2 regions of the Micromonospora sp. KC721 genome follow, and region 1 is predicted to be linked to the other one. Evidence: predicted binding sites of a transcription regulator. Region 1 holds the regulator's gene; the other holds the start of a gene.
The links. Region 1 encodes HrcA, which represses chaperone genes, less so after heat shock. Its sites were predicted from a motif close to GGTTNGCACNCTCNNNNNGAGNGTGCNAACC; they were not measured.
Positions count from the first base shown of each region.

Region 2: groES (co-chaperone GroES) is a predicted target of HrcA. The motif match lies at 5,803-5,833, and genes of this name have one in related genera.

Region 1 covers NZ_SMJY01000267.1:752-6,643, forward strand. The annotation lists gene E1182_RS28190 (MOSC domain-containing protein) at 1-573, shown strand, start outside; gene E1182_RS28195 (hypothetical protein) at 603-1,463, opposite strand; gene E1182_RS28200 (enoyl-CoA hydratase-related protein) at 1,582-2,382, opposite strand; gene hemW (radical SAM family heme chaperone HemW) at 2,402-3,625, shown strand; gene E1182_RS28210 (DUF4870 domain-containing protein) at 3,663-4,295, opposite strand; gene hrcA (heat-inducible transcriptional repressor HrcA) at 4,617-5,639, shown strand; partial or broken gene E1182_RS28220 (DnaJ domain-containing protein) at 5,715-5,892, shown strand, end outside.
Region 2 covers NZ_SMJY01000201.1:1,153-10,276, reverse strand. The annotation lists gene E1182_RS25525 (DUF5319 domain-containing protein) at 1-149, shown strand, start outside; gene E1182_RS25520 (helix-turn-helix transcriptional regulator) at 165-986, opposite strand; gene E1182_RS25515 (WhiB family transcriptional regulator) at 1,239-1,622, shown strand; gene E1182_RS25510 (molybdopterin-dependent oxidoreductase) at 1,704-3,449, opposite strand; gene groL (chaperonin GroEL) at 3,638-5,284, opposite strand; gene groES (co-chaperone GroES) at 5,354-5,668, opposite strand; gene E1182_RS25495 (helix-turn-helix transcriptional regulator) at 6,164-6,964, shown strand; gene E1182_RS25490 (DUF397 domain-containing protein) at 6,955-7,143, shown strand; gene E1182_RS25485 (methyltransferase domain-containing protein) at 7,187-8,407, shown strand; gene ybaK (Cys-tRNA(Pro) deacylase) at 8,412-8,894, shown strand.

The sequences.
Region 1 (5,892 bases):
CGCAGCGGGATCGACAAGCGACCGGCCGGCGGGCCGGTGCCGGTGCGCTTCACCGGGGTCGTCGGCGACTTCATCGGCGAGCGGGCCCACCACGGCGGCCCCGACCAGGCGGTCTACGCGTACGCGGCGGAGGACGCCGAGTGGTGGTCGGCGGAGTTGGGCCGGCAGATCCCGCCCGGCGCGTTCGGCGAGAACCTCACCACCTGGGCGGTGGACGTGACCGGCGCGGTGATCGGCGAGCGGTGGGTGATCGGTTCGACCGTGCTCCAGGTGACGAAGCCGCGGACCCCGTGCACGACCTTCGCCGGCTACTGGGGCGTACCGGACCTGATCCGACGCTTCACCGAGCGGGCGGTGCCCGGGGCGTACCTGCGGGTGCTCCAGGAGGGTGAGATCGGCGCCGGGGATCCGGTGGAGGTGGTGGACCGGCCCGCGCACGGGGTCACCATCGGGGAGGTGTTCCGGGCGATGAGCCTCCAGCCCGAGCTGCTGCCCCGGCTGCTCGACGCCACCGACCTGCCCGAACCGATGTTGGAGAAGATCCGCCGTCGGGTGACCGGCGCCGGCCGGTAGGCGAACCTGCCGGGGCGGTTGGTGGTCGGTCAGCGTTCGGCGAAGACCTCCGCCAGCACCTGTCCGTCGGTCGGGCGGCCGTCGGCCACCTTGTCCCAGGTGCCGTCCTCGGCGGTCCACTCCAACTCCCCGAAGCGAACTCGCTTCACCCCGTGGTCCGGGGCGTGCGAGACCAGCCAGTGGGCGTAGCGCCAGCCGGCACGCGGATCGGTGACCGGGACGGTGAGGCCGGTCAGTTCGGCCGCCGGGGCCATGCCCGCCAGGCCCCAGTCCAGCGTGAGACCTCGGGTGAGCGCCGCGGCGGCGGCCTCGCCACGCATCACCGGCCGGCTGCTCACCGTGCAGGCCACCGCGCCGGTCGCCTCGCCGAGCAGGGCCCGGGTCAGCACCTCCGACTCGTCGGCCCACTTCTGGTACGCCGTCGGGAACGCCGACCGTTGGACGGCCTGGGCGGCGTCGGTGACCCGCATCTTCTCCCACCCGCGCACCTTCTTGAGCGCGGCGTAGAACCGGTTCGCGGCGTACCGCTGGTCCTGGATCTGCTCGGGGGTGCCCCAACCCTGGCTCGGCCGCTGCTGGAACAGGCCGAGCGAGTCCCGGTCGCCGTGCGCGAGGTTGCGCAGCCCGGATTCTTGGTACGCGGTGGCCAGCGCCACCACGACCGCCCGTTCGGGCATCTCCCGCTGCATGCCGATCGCCGCGATCGTCGCGGCGTTGGCCATCTGCTCGGCGTCGAGCTGCACCCTGCCGTCGGCCTGGACGGTGCAGGTGCGGGTGAGGAGGGGGAGTCGGAGACGTTCGCCGAGCTGCTGGATGGCGTAGACCCCGACCAGGGCTACCACCGCGACCACGACACCGGCTGCCACGATTGCCCGATTTCGCACCCGCACCTCCTGTTTCGAGGTTTCCAAGCGTACGGCCCTCCGGAGATGAATCGGGTCAGTCAACCGGCTCACCTTCCCCGGAAAATCAGGAATAAAGCGGGACGGAAGCAGACCTTTCAGGGAGCTAAGCCGTCGCCTCCCGCGCCGGAGTCGGCACCCAGGCCGCGTCCCGCTTCTCGCGGAAGGCGGCCACCCCCTCCCGCCCCTCCGCGGAGAGGAAGAAGGTGGTGGAGACGGCGGACAACGCGGCGATCTCGGTACGCAGGTCGGCGCCGGGCGGCCGGCGCAGCAGTTCCTTCGCCCCGGCGAGCGCCCCCGGCGCCCCCCGGACCAGCGACGCGCCGAACCGCTCGACCGCCGCGTCCAGCCCCGCGGCCGGCACCGCTGCGGTGACCAGGCCGATCTCGGCGGCCCGGCGGCCGTCGAAGGTGTCTCCGGTCAGGTACAGCTCGGCCGCCGCGCGGGGGAGCAGGCGGGGCAGCACGGTGGCGGAGATGACCGCCGGAACCACCCCGATCCGTACCTCGGTGAAGGCGAACGTCGCCTCCTCGGCGCAGACCGCCAGGTCGGCCGCCGCGATCAGGCCCAGCCCGCCGGCCCGCGCCGGCCCGGCCACCTTCGCCAACACCGGCTTCGGGCACTCCCACACCGCCGCCAGCACGTCGCCGAGCATCACCGCGGGCACCGAGCCGCTGGCGTACGCGGCCGCCGTCTCCTTCAGGTCCGCCCCGGAACAGAAGACCGGGCCGGTGTGGTCGAGCACGACGACCCGGACCGTGTCGTCGGCGACCGCCGCGGCGAGGCCGGCCAGCAACTCGGTCATCAACGGGGTGGAGAGCGCGTTGCGGTTGTGCGGGCTGTCCAGGGTGAGGGTGGTCACCCCACCGGCGGTGGCGACCCGCACGAGGCGGTCGGGAGTGGTCATGGCGGGCACACTAGTGGCCATGCCCGGCGTCCTTCCAGAAGGCGAGACCGTCCCCGCCGACGGGTCGCTGCCCGCCGCCGCCCTGCACGCGGTCGGCGCGCGTGGCTTCGGCGTGTACGTCCACGTCCCGTTCTGCGCCAGCCGCTGCGGCTACTGTGACTTCAACACGTACACGGCGGCCGAACTGGGCGGCGGCGCGGACCGCGAGTCGTACGCCGACACGGTCCTCGCCGAACTGGCGCTCGCCGCCCGGGTGCTCGGCGACGCCCGACCACCCCGGGTGGACACCGTCTTCGTCGGCGGTGGCACCCCGACCCTGCTCCCCGCCGACGACCTGGCCCGCATCCTCGACGGCATCGACCGCACCTGGGGACTGGCCGCCGACGCCGAGGTGACCACCGAGGCCAACCCCGAGTCGGTGACCCCCGGGTCGTTGAAGACCCTGCGGGCGGCCGGGTACACCCGGGTCTCGCTCGGCATGCAGTCGGCCGCGCCGGGAGTGCTGGCGGTGCTCGACCGGCGGCACAGCGCCGGCCGGGCCGTCGCCGCCGCCGGGGAGGCCCGGGACGCCGGGTTCGACCACGTCAACCTGGACCTGATCTACGGCACGCCGGGGGAGAGCGCGGCGGACTTCGCCGCCTCGCTGGCACAGGTCGTCGCCGCGGGCGTCGACCACGTCAGCGCGTACGCCCTGATCGTGGAGGACGGCACCCGGCTCGCCGCCCGGATGCGTCGCGGCGAGCTGCCGTACCCCTCCGACGACGTGGCCGCGGACCGGTACCTGGCCGCCGAGGCCGCCCTCGACGCGGCCGGTTTCTCCTGGTACGAGGTGTCCAACTGGGCACGTGACGAGGCGGCCCGGTGCCGGCACAACCTGCTCTACTGGACCGGTGCCGACTGGTGGGGGCTGGGGCCGGGCGCGCACAGCCACGTCGGCGGGGTGCGCTGGTGGAACGTCAGGCACCCCTCGGCGTACGCGAAGCGGCTGGTCGCCGGCGAGTCGCCCGGCCTGGCCCGGGAGATCCTGACCGCTGAGGAGGCACACACGGAGGACGTGATGCTGCGGTTGCGGCTCGCCTCCGGTCTGCCGCTGGCCACCCTGGATCCGACCGGGGCGGCCGGCGCGCGGCGGGCGCTCGCCGATGGCCTGCTCGACCCGGTGCGGTACGCGGCGGGCCAGGCCGTGCTCACCCTGCGTGGCCGGCTGCTCGCCGACGCCGTCGTGCGTGACCTGCTGCCCTGACCGGGCCGACCGGCCGCCTCGGCGGCCGGTCGGGGGATCACTTGATGAAGGTGGCCGACATCGGGTAGCGGTACAGCTGCCCCTCGTTGGCCTTCAGCCCGGCGATGACGCCGAAGATGATGCCGATGATCGTGGCGGCGGCGCCGATGAGGAACCCGAACACGAGGCAGGTGAGGATCCAGCCGACCAGGGCGATGATCGACCAGAGGAGCTGGAAGTTCAGCGCGGCGACCGCGTGGGCGCGGACGGCGGGGGACTGGTTGCCCCGGGCCAGCATCGCGATCAGCGGAGCCACCCAGCCGAACACGCCGCCGCCGATGAACATGCCGGCCGCGCCGCCGAAGTGCGCCACCAGTGCCCAGGTCTTGTCCTCGCCGCTGGGATAGCCCGGGGGCGGGGCGCCGTACGCGCCGCCGGGGTAGCCGGCGCCCTTCGGGTCGTAGCCGCCCGGCGGGGGATAGCCACCCGGCGGGGGATAGCCGCCCGGCGGGGGATAGCCACCGGGCGGCGGGTAGCCACCCGGCGGCGGCGGTTCTCCGCCGGGCGGGGGATAGCCGCCCGCCCCGGGCGCGCCGGACAGTGGTGCGGTGGGCGGCTCGGGGGAGGAGCCGAACGGGGCCGTGGGCTCGTCGGAGCCGCCGGCACCGGTAGGGCGAGGTGGTTCGGTCATGAAGGTCACGGTAGGGGCTGACGGCAAGGGGCACCAGAGTGACACCTCCGCCGAGATCCGGATGACCGCTCCTGGTGGGCCGGTGCGGCCGGCCGGCCGCACCGGTCGTCCGTCGCTGATCATCGCGTCGGCGGGAACGCCGACGTAGACTGGCACTCGGTACAGTCGAGTGCCAGAGCGTTGGGTGCCGGAGCGATGGTCGCCGGCACGGTCGGGTCGCCCGGCCGGTCGGTCGCCCGCCGCGTCGGTCGCCCGCGCGGTCCGGTGTCGTCGGCCCGGCCCCGGACCGCTCCGGACAGACGTGCGTCAGGAGGTGGGGAGATGGGTCTCGACGACCGCAAGCTCGCCGTGCTGCGTGCGATCGTCGAGGACTACGTCGCCACGCAGGAACCGGTCGGCAGCAAGGCCCTGGTCGAGCGGCACCAGCTCGGGGTCTCGCCGGCCACGGTGCGCAACGACATGGCCGTGCTGGAGGAGGAGGGCTACATCCGGCAACCGCACACCAGCGCCGGTCGGGTGCCCACCGACCGCGGCTACCGCCTCTTCGTCGACCGGCTCTCCCGGGTCAAGCCGCTCAGCCCCGCCGAGCGGCGGGCAATCGAACGTTTCCTGGTCGGCGCGGTCGACCTGGACGACGTGGTGCACCGCACGGTCCGGCTGCTGGCCCAGCTCACCCGCCAGGTCGCGGTGGTGCAGTACCCGTCGCTGGCCCGTTCCTCCGTGCGTCACCTGGAGCTGGTGCCGATCTCCACCACCCGGCTGATGCTGGTCATGATCGCCGACACCGGCCGGGTCGAGCAGCGGCTGGTCGAGCTGCCCGCACCGGTCCCGGCCGAGGACGTCACCGACCTGCGCCGGCTGGTCAACGAGAAGCTGGTGGGCAGCCGGCTGTCGGACACCCCGCCGCTGGTCCAGGCCCTCGTCGAGGAGTCGGCGCCGCACCTGCGCGGCGCCATGACCACCCTGTCCACCGTGCTGTTGGAGACGTTGGTCGAGCGGCACGAGGAGCGCCTCGCGCTGGCCGGCACGGCCAACCTGACCCGGGGTGGCCTGCTCGACTTCCAGGGTTCGCTGCGGCCCATCCTGGAGGCGCTGGAGGAGGAGGTTGTCCTCCTCAAGCTCATCGGGGAGGCCGAGCCGAGCACCACCCGGGTGCTGATCGGCGACGAGAACGAGATCGACAACCTGCGCGCCGCCTCGGTGGTCAGCACCGGGTACGGCCCGGGCACGACCATCGTCGGCGGTCTGGGGGTGCTCGGTCCCACCCGGATGGACTACCCCGGCACCATCGCCACGGTGAGGGCCGTGGCACGCTACGTGGGCGAGCTGCTGGCCCAGAACTGACGCAATGCAGGGCCCGGAGCCGGCTCCGGGCGACGACCGGCGCAACGTGAGACGAACATGAGGACACCGAACGCAGTGGCCAGGGACTACTACGGCATTCTCGGCGTGAGCCGGGAAGCCTCCGACGACGAGATCAAGCGCGCCTACCGCAAGTTGGCGCGCCAGTTCCACCCGGACGTGAATCCGGATCCGGAGGCACAGGAGAAGTTCAAGGACATCAACGCCGCGTACGAGGTTCTCTCGGACGACCGTA
Region 2 (9,124 bases), on a different contig from region 1:
TGAACTCGGGCCAGCCCCGGGTGCACGAGCCGGCGTACGACCCGGATCCGGACCACTACGTCACCTGGGAATACGCGCGCGGCTACGCCGACGGCGTACACGACACGCTGACCGAGGCCGCCGAGGACGACGGGACCAGCGGCGACTGACCGCGCCGCGACAGCTCAGGCGACCAGGCCGGCGCGGAAACCGGCGGCCACCGCGTGCGCCCGGTCCCGGGCGCCGAGCTTGCGGAAGAGCCGGCGGGCGTGGGTCTTGACGGTGTCCTCGGAGACGAACAGCTCCCGCCCGATCTCGGCGTTGCTCTTCCCCTCGGCCATGCCGAGCAGCACCTGCAACTCCCGTTCGGTCAGCCCGACCGCGCCGCGTCCGCCCCGGGTGGTGGGTCCGCCCCGCTGACCCGCCGGCACCGGGGCCTCCGCCTCGGCGGTTTCCGCCTCGACCTCGTCGTCGCCGCGCTGCACCGGCACCACGGCCGGGGTGCCGCCGGGCCCGTCGCCCACGGCTGACCAGCCGGGCCCCGGCTTGGTCGGGTTCCGGCCGGCGGTGGGCCGGGGCGGCGCGCCGACCGCCGCGGTGTCCCGCGCCGGGTCGGTCACCCGGTGACGGTTCGTGCGACCGGGGGCGGAGAGCAGCAGCAGGGCCTTGGCCACCGCGCTGGTCAGGTCGTGGTCGGTGCCCTGGATCAGGCCCCGGGCACCGGCGCTGATGGTGGCCGCCGCGGCGTCGGACTCCTCCGCGCCGAGCAGCAGCACCGCGGCCTGGGGCGCGCGGGCCAGCACCCGACGGACGAACCCGGCGCTGTCGGGTCGGGTGAGGGCGGTGTCGGCGAGCACGACGTCGACCGGGCGTTCGGCGAGCCGCAGCATCACCTCGGGGTCGGAGACGGCCGTCCGCACGACCGCGGCCAGGCCGAGCCGTGTGGCGGCCGACGTCAACTGCTGCGCGGCGAGCGGTGTTCGTACACAGACGAGAACGTTACGCACTGTGGTCTCCTCTCCGCAGAGAGCAGACCATGGCCGGGTCGGCCGGGGGGGAGGTTCCCGGCAATCCTCCGAACTTTTCCGACATATGGGGCATTTGCCGCGAGCTGCCGTGGTTTTCGATCACACACGTGTGAGCCGGGGAAAGCTCGGGTACCGAGACGCCAGGCCGGATACGGTGCGCCTGCGCGGACACCACCCGGACGCCGGTTCAACGAGGATCTTCCGCGGTGCCGCGCGGGAGGAGGGGTGCTGATGTCGAACGTACGTAGACTGCCCGGACCCATCGTCGACCTGTGGGACTGGCAGCGGCTGGGCGCGTGCCGAGGCCGCGACAGCGCCCAGTTCTTCCACCCGGACGGCGAGCGCGGCTCCTCACGCCTGCGCCGCGAGTCCGGCGCCAAGGCGGTCTGCCGGGCCTGCCCCGTCCGGGCCGAGTGCGCCGCGCACGCTCTCTCCGTGCGTGAGCCGTACGGCGTCTGGGGCGGGTTCAGCGAGTCCGAGCGACTGCGCCTGCTCGCCCTCGGCTGGGAGGACCTCGCCGACCGCCGCCAGACCCGGGTCGACATCGCCCGGCTGGAGGCGCGGCTGGGCCACCCGCACAAGTCCGCCGTACCGGAGCAGCGCAAGATCGCCTGATCCCGACCGCCACCCGCCGGCGCCGCGTCCCGCACCTCGGACGCGGTGCCGCCACGTCCCGGATGTACGGGCCCCGGTGCCTCAGCGGACGGTCACCGTCACCGTGTGCCAACCGGTGGCACCATCGGGGGCGACCGGCTGCTCCTGCCCGGTCTGGGTCGCGCCGGTGGCATCGGTGGCCCGGACCTGGAGGGTGTGCCGGCCCGGGGTGGCCGTCCAGCGCCACGACCACTGCACCCAGGTGTCCACCGAAACCGTCGGGGCGAGCGTGGCCTCCCGCCACGGCTCGTCGTCGACGCGCACCTCCACCCGGCCGATGCCGCGGTGCTGTGCCCAGGCCACCCCGGCCACCATGACCGGCCCGGCGGTCAACCGGTTGCGTGGGCGCGGCGTGTCGATCCGGGACTGGGTCTTCACCGGCCCCTGCGCCGACCACCCGCGGGGCACCCAGTACGCGTCGAAGTCGGCGAAGCTGGTCAGCTCCAGCTCGGTCACCCACTTGCAGGCCGAGACGTACCCGTACAGGCCGGGCACCACCATCCGGACCGGGAAGCCGTGCGCGACCGGCAGCGGTTCGCCGTTCATGCCGACCGCCAGCAGCGCGTCCCGCCCGTCGCGCAGCACCGCGGTCGGGGTGCCGCAGGTCCAGCCGTCCACCGAGCGCCCCACCACCTGGTCCGCGCCCACCTCCGGCTCGACCTCGTCCAGCAGCTCGCCGATCGGTACGCCCAACCAGCGGGCGTTGCCTATCAGGTCACCGCCCACCTCGTTGGAGACGCAGGCCAGGGTGACGTACCGCTCGACCATCGGTCGGGCGAGCAGGTCGGCGTAGCTCAGCTCGACCGGGCGACGAACCCGCCCGTGGATGCGCAGCCGCCAGGTCTCCGGGTCCACCTGCGGCACCACCAGGGCCGTGTCGATCCGGTAGAAGCCGCTGCCGGGGGTGACGTACGGGGCGAGCTGCGCCAGCGACAGGTCCGCACCGGCCGGGACAGCCGGGGCCGGGGAGACCGGGGCGGGCAGCCGGACGCCCCGCCGGGCCGCCGACACGTCACGCCGGCCGGCGAGCCAGTGCCCGCCCACGCCGGTGACCGCTGCCGCGCCGGCCAGCACACCCACACCGCGCAGGAACCGCCGCCGCGCCTGCGGATCGATGCCGCCCACGGGCGTCGACCCGTCCGTTGCCCGTCCCCCTGGGTCCTGCGCGCCACCAGCCGCCGGCGCCCCGCCGGGCGCCTCCGCCGGACCGGCCGCCGGCACCCCGCCGACGGCCTCCACGCCACGTGGGATTTGCCGCGCCCCCGCAGCGGCGTCCCACGGCAGCTGACCGGCCGACCGCCCGGCGGCGGCCGGGGCTGCTGGGGGCGTCGGTGGGGTCCACGGCCACGGGTCGATCTCCAGCGGCCCGGCCAGGAGGGCCCAGAGCGTCAGTGCGCCCAGTCCCCCGCCGACCAGCGCGGGCAGCGCGTCGGTGGCGTCCGCGCCGGCCCGGCTGAGCGCGGCGGCCACCCCGAGGATGGTGAAGGCCGCGACACCGGCCAGGCCGAGCCACAGTCGACGTACCGCCGCCCGCCCGAGCAACGCGGCGGCGGCGGCCAGCAGCAGCGCCGTCCCGACCAGCAGGGCGATCTTGTCGTACCGGCCGAAGACGGCGATGGCGAACTGCTTCAGCGGCTCGGGGACGACGTCCACCACGAGCCCACCGACGGCGATCAGCGGCGCCGACCGGGGACCGGTGAGGACCGCCACCGGCTCGGCGGCCCCGATCGCCACCACCGCGGCGGTGATCCCGGCCAGTGCGGCCAGGCCGCGAGGGGTGCTGCTCATCAACCCAGTCTGATCGGCCGGCCGGGTGCTGCGCCAACCACGTCAGCGTTCCGTAACCAACGCCGGGCACCGCTTGACGCTCGCCTGCGAGACACCTCGGCGGCGGGACGGACCCCGCCCTGACAGACGCCGAAGGGCGCACCGTCGCGATGACGGGTGCGCCCTTCGTCTGCCGTGTGGTCGGGTCGTCAGAAACCCGGACCGTGCTGGTGGCCGTGGCCGTGGCCGTGGCCGTGCCCACCGGCGGCGGCCGGCTCCGGCTTCGCCGGCTTCTCCACCACGAGGCTCTCCGTGGTGAGCAGCAGGCCGGCGATCGACGCGGCGTTGGTGACCGCGTTGCGGGTCACCTTCACCGGGTCGATGATGCCGGACTTCACCAGGTCGACGTAGCTGCCGGTGGCGGCGTCGAGGCCGTGGCCCCACTCCTTGCCGGCGACCTTCTGCACCACCACGTAGCCGTCGTGGCCGGCGTTCTGGGCGATCCAGCGCAGCGGCTCGACCAGCGCCTTGCGCACGATCGACACACCGACCTTCTCGTCGCCGGTGAGGCCCAGGTCATCGTCGAGCGCCGGGAGGATCTGGGCCAGGGCGGCGCCGCCACCGGGGACCGTACCCTCCTCGACCGCGGCCTTGGTCGCGGCGATGGCGTCCTCGATGCGGTGCTTGCGCTCCTTCATCTCGACCTCGGTCGCCGCGCCCACCTTGATGACCGCGATGCCGCCGGAGAGCTTCGCCAGCCGCTCGGCCAGCTTCTCCCGGTCCCACTCGGAGTCGGACGCCTCGATCTCCTTGCGGATCTGCGCGACCCGGTCGGCGACCTCGGCGGCCTGACCGCCACCGTCGACGACGGTGGTGTTCTCCTTGTCGACCACGACCCGCCGGGCGGTGCCGAGCACCTCCAGGCCGACCTGGTCGAGCTTGTAGCCCAGCTCCGGGGCGACCAACTCGGCACCGGTCAGGATCGCCATGTCCTGGAGCATCGCCTTGCGGCGGTCGCCGAACCCGGGGGCCTTGACCGCGCAGACCTTGACGGTCTTGCGGATCGCGTTGACCACCAGGGTCGACAGCGCCTGGCCCTCGACGTCCTCGGCGATGATCAGCAGCGGCTTGCTGTTCTGGAGAACCTTCTCCAGCAGCGGTAGCAGCTCCTCGATCGCCGAGATCTTCTGCGTGGTGATGAGGATGTACGGATCCTCCAGGACCGCCTCCTGCGCCTCCACGTCAGTGACGAAGTTCGGCGAGATGAAGCCCTTGTCGAACTGGAGACCCTCGGTGACGTCGAGCTCGGTGGTGAGCGCGGAGCCCTCCTCGACGGTGATGACACCGTCGCGGCCGACCTTCTCCATCGCCTCGGCGATCAGCTCGCCGATGGTGGCGTCCTGCGCGGAGATCGTCGCGACGTTGGCGATCGCCTCCTTGCTGGAGACCTCGACGGCCCGGCCGAGCAGCGCCTCGGAGACCTTGGCGGCCGCCGCGTCGATACCCCGCTTGAGACCGGTCGGGTTGGCCCCGGCGGTCACGTTGCGCAGGCCCTCGCGGACCATCGCCTGGGCCAGCACGGTCGCGGTGGTGGTCCCGTCGCCGGCGACGTCGTTGGTCTTGGTCGCCACCTCCTTGACCAGCTGCGCGCCGAGATTCTCGTACGGGTTGGTGAGCTCGATCTCCTTGGCGATGGTCACGCCGTCGTTGGTGATCGTGGGTGCGCCAAACTTCTTGTCCAGGACGACGTTGCGCCCGCGCGGGCCGAGGGTCACCTTGACCACGTCGGCGAGGGCGTTGACACCGTGCTCCAGCAGGTGCCGGGCGTCGTCCGAGAAACTCAGGATCTTCGCCATGAATGTCCCTTCACGCGACGGTGCCCCGGCCCGGCGAGCCGGACCGGGGCAACGACACTGATCGGTTGCTTACTTCTCGATGACCGCGAGGACGTCACGGGCGGAGAGCACCAGGTACTCCTCGCCGGCGTACTTGACCTCGGTGCCGCCGTACTTCGAGTAGAGGACGGTGTCGCCGACCTTGACGTCGAGCGGCACGCGGTTGCCCTTGTCGTCGATCCGGCCCGGGCCGACAGCGAGGACGGTGCCCTCCTGCGGCTTCTCCTTGGCGGTGTCGGGGATCACGATGCCCGACGCCGTGGTGGTCTCAGCCTCGTTCGCCTGGACCACGATCCGGTCCTCGAGCGGCTTGATCGCAACCTTGGTCGCGGTAGTCACGGGCATACCCTCCTGGGGTACTGGTTTCGTAGCCGGACGGCGAGGCCGACCAGCGTCAATCTGCCACATGCCACCGGGCGGGGCCGTCGTCGCGGGTGCCGGTCCGCCTGGCGTTCAGCCTCCGCGCCGAAAGGCCCGGAAGCTGGCACCCTCAGGGTGAGAGTGCTAATCGCAGGTTATTCCTCGGCTAGCACTCCGTCAAGGAGAGTGCCAACGCGCGTCCTCGTGTCGCCGTCACGCCGGACAGGACCCCACCCCGTTGGCAGGGCTTCCACACCTTGATCCACTCCGATCGCCGCATGTCGCGGTGTCCGCCCGCGACAACACCCCCACCTACCGCAAGCGGAGTGGACCGAGTGACCGCGACCCCACCCCGGCCGAATCGCCGGGCCGCCACAGTTCCGCCAGTCGTCACCGCGACACGCCGACAAGCCCTCGCCACAGGGTGGCCGGATCCCTACGGTCGGTGGCCGCTGCCGAAGCCGTGGAGAGGAGAGACCGGTGTCCCGGATACCGACACTGACGTTCCTGCGGGCCCAGCTACGCCGGGCCCGCCAGGCGCAGGGACTCAGCCAGGAGGAACTGGGCAAGCTGGTCAACTACTCGTCGTCGCACGTGAGCGCGGTCGAGCTGGGCCACGCCCCGGTCACCCCGGACTACCTGGCCCGGCTGGACCGGGCGCTGGACACCGGCGACCTCTTCGGCACCATGCTGGAGCTGATCCGGTTCCACGCCGCGCCGGACTGGTTCCGCCCGTGGGAGGAGGTCGAGCGGGAGGCGACCTCGCTGCGCTGGTACGACCCCACCGTGATTCCCGGGCTGCTCCAGACCGAGGCGTACGCGCGGGCGATGCTCGCCCTGGGCGGCGAGCTGACCGCCGACGAGGTCGAGGCGCGGGTGGTGGCCCGGCTGGCCCGGCAGGCGGTGCTGACCGGCGACCGGCGGCCCCAGTTCGTCGCCGTGCTGGAGGAACAGGCGCTGCGCCGGCAGGTCGGCGACCGGGCCGCCATGGCCGAGCAACTGGAACACCTGCTGACCGTCGCCGCCGGGCCGAACGTGCAGGTGCGGGTCGTGCCGGCCGACGCCCCCTGGCACATCGGGCTCCACGGGGCGTTCATCCTGGCCCGGCTCGACGGCGGCGTCGGGCTGGCCCACCTGGACAACCAGCTCCGGGGGCAGACCGTGGACAGCCCGAACGACATTGCCGCCCTCGGCCGGCGCTGGGAGACTGTGAACGCCGAGGCGCTGCCGCTGGGGCAGTCCACCCGAATCATCATGGAAGTGGCGAAGACATGGACCTGACCCACGCCACCTGGCGCAAGTCCTCCCGCAGTAACGCCAACGGCGGCGCCTGCGTCGAGGTCGCCGCCAACCTGCCCGGCGTCGTCGCCGTCCGGGACAGCAAGGACCCGGCCGGGCCGGTGCTCGCGTTCGCCCCGTCGAACTGGCGAACCTTCGTCGCCGCGACCCCCACCCGCTGACACCACCGCCAGCCGCTCCGCACCGGGCGGAGACAATGGCCGGGTGGATCTCGACCAGCTTGCCGCGCTGCGTACCCCCGAGGGGTCGGCAGCGCTCGCCGCGGCGACCGAGCTGGCCGGCGGCGACCCGCTGACCGCGGCGGCCGCGCTCCGCTCGGCCGGGGTGCCGGCGGGGCTCGCCGCCGCCGCGCTCACCCAGGCCGAGCTACGCCGGCGGGCGGTCGGAAAGTTCGGCGCCGAGGCCGCCGGCATGTTCCTCACCCGGGCCGGGCTGGAACAGGCCACCCGCCGGCCGGTCGCGCAGCGGCGGGCCGACCGGTTGCGCGCCGCCGGGGTGGGCACCCTCGCCGACCTCGGCTGCGGTCTCGGTGCCGACGCGCTCGCCGCCGCCCGTGCCGGCATCCGGGTGTACGGAGTGGAGGCGGATCCGGTCACCGCCGCGATGGCCGCCCTGAACGCCGAGGCCGCCGGGCTGGCCGAACTGTTCACCGTGGAGGTCGGCGACGCCACCGGGTTCGACGTGTCCCGGGTGGAGGGTGTCTTCTGCGATCCGGCGCGGCGGCGGGCCGGTACCGGGCGACGCGTCTTCGACCCGAACCTCTACTCCCCGCCCTGGGACTTCGTGACTGGCCTCACGGAGCGGGTGGCGTACCCGGTGGTGAAGGTCGCCCCAGGCATCGATCACGCGCTGATTCCGGCCGGCGCGGAGGCGGAGTGGGTCAGCGTGGACGGCGACCTGGTGGAGGCGACGCTCTGGTGCGGGCGGCTGGCCGAGGTGCCCCGCCGGGCGAGCGTGCTGCGCGGGGATGCGGTGAACACCCTCACCGGGTCGGGGGACGCCGAGGCGCCGGTCGGGCCGGTGCGCCGTTACCTGTACGACCCGGACGCGGCGGTGGTCCGCGCGCACCTGGTCGCCGAGTTGGCCGAGGCGCTGGACGCCACACTGGCCGATCCGACCATCGCCTACCTGTACGCGGACACCCCGGCCGCCACCCCGTTCGCCCGCTGCCTGGAGATCACCGATGTGCTGCCGTTCTCGCTGAAGCGCCTCCGCGCCCTGCTCCGCGAGCGTCACGTCGGCCGGGTGGAGATCCTCAAGCGAGGCTCGGCGCTGGAGCCGGAGAAGCTGCGACGCGACCTGAAGTTGGCCGGCGGCGACGCGGCGAGCCTGGTGCTGACCAGGATCGCCGGCGCGCCGACGACGCTGGTCTGCCACCCCGCGCCGGCGGGCGGTGGCCGGGCGGGTAGCGCGGGGTTAGCGTGACGCCATGGCGGGACAGGCCACTCCGGCGACGGCGCTGCTGACGAAGCGGAGGATCGCGCACCGCGTCCACCCGTACCAGGTGCCAGCCGACGCGCCGAACTACGGCGCGTTGGTCGCGGCGGCCATCGGAGTTGCTCCGGAACGGGTCTTCAAGACGCTGGTCTGCGCGGTCGACGGCGCGTTGACCGTGGCGGTCGTACCGGTCACCGGCGAGCTGGATCTGAAGGCCCTGGCGACGGCGGTCGGCGGGAAGCGGTCGGTGCTCGCGGACCGGCTGGTCGCCGAGCGGGCCACCGGCTACGTCCGTGGTGGCATCAGTCCGCTCGGCCAGCGTAAGCGGCTGCCTCTCGTGCTGGACGACTCCGCGCTGACCCACGGCACGGTTTTCGTCAGCGCCGGCCGTCGTGGCCTGCAACTGGAACTCTCCCCCGGGGATCTGGCGACCCTGACCAGCGCCACCCCCGCTCCCATCGCCAGCCATCCCTGACCCCCAACCGGCGGGTTGATCATGAAGTTGCGGCCTGAGTGGCGATCAAATCCACCGCCAACTCCATGATCAACGCAGGGGAAGGGGAGGGTCACCCGAGGTGATTGCGGGTGTATGTCCGGTGGGACATAACCACGTTGCTGAATTGTTACCGCAGCCAACAATCTTCTGACCTCGACGGGCTTGCGGGCGACTGGTGGGCGGGAATACGTTGCCGGGCACAACAAACA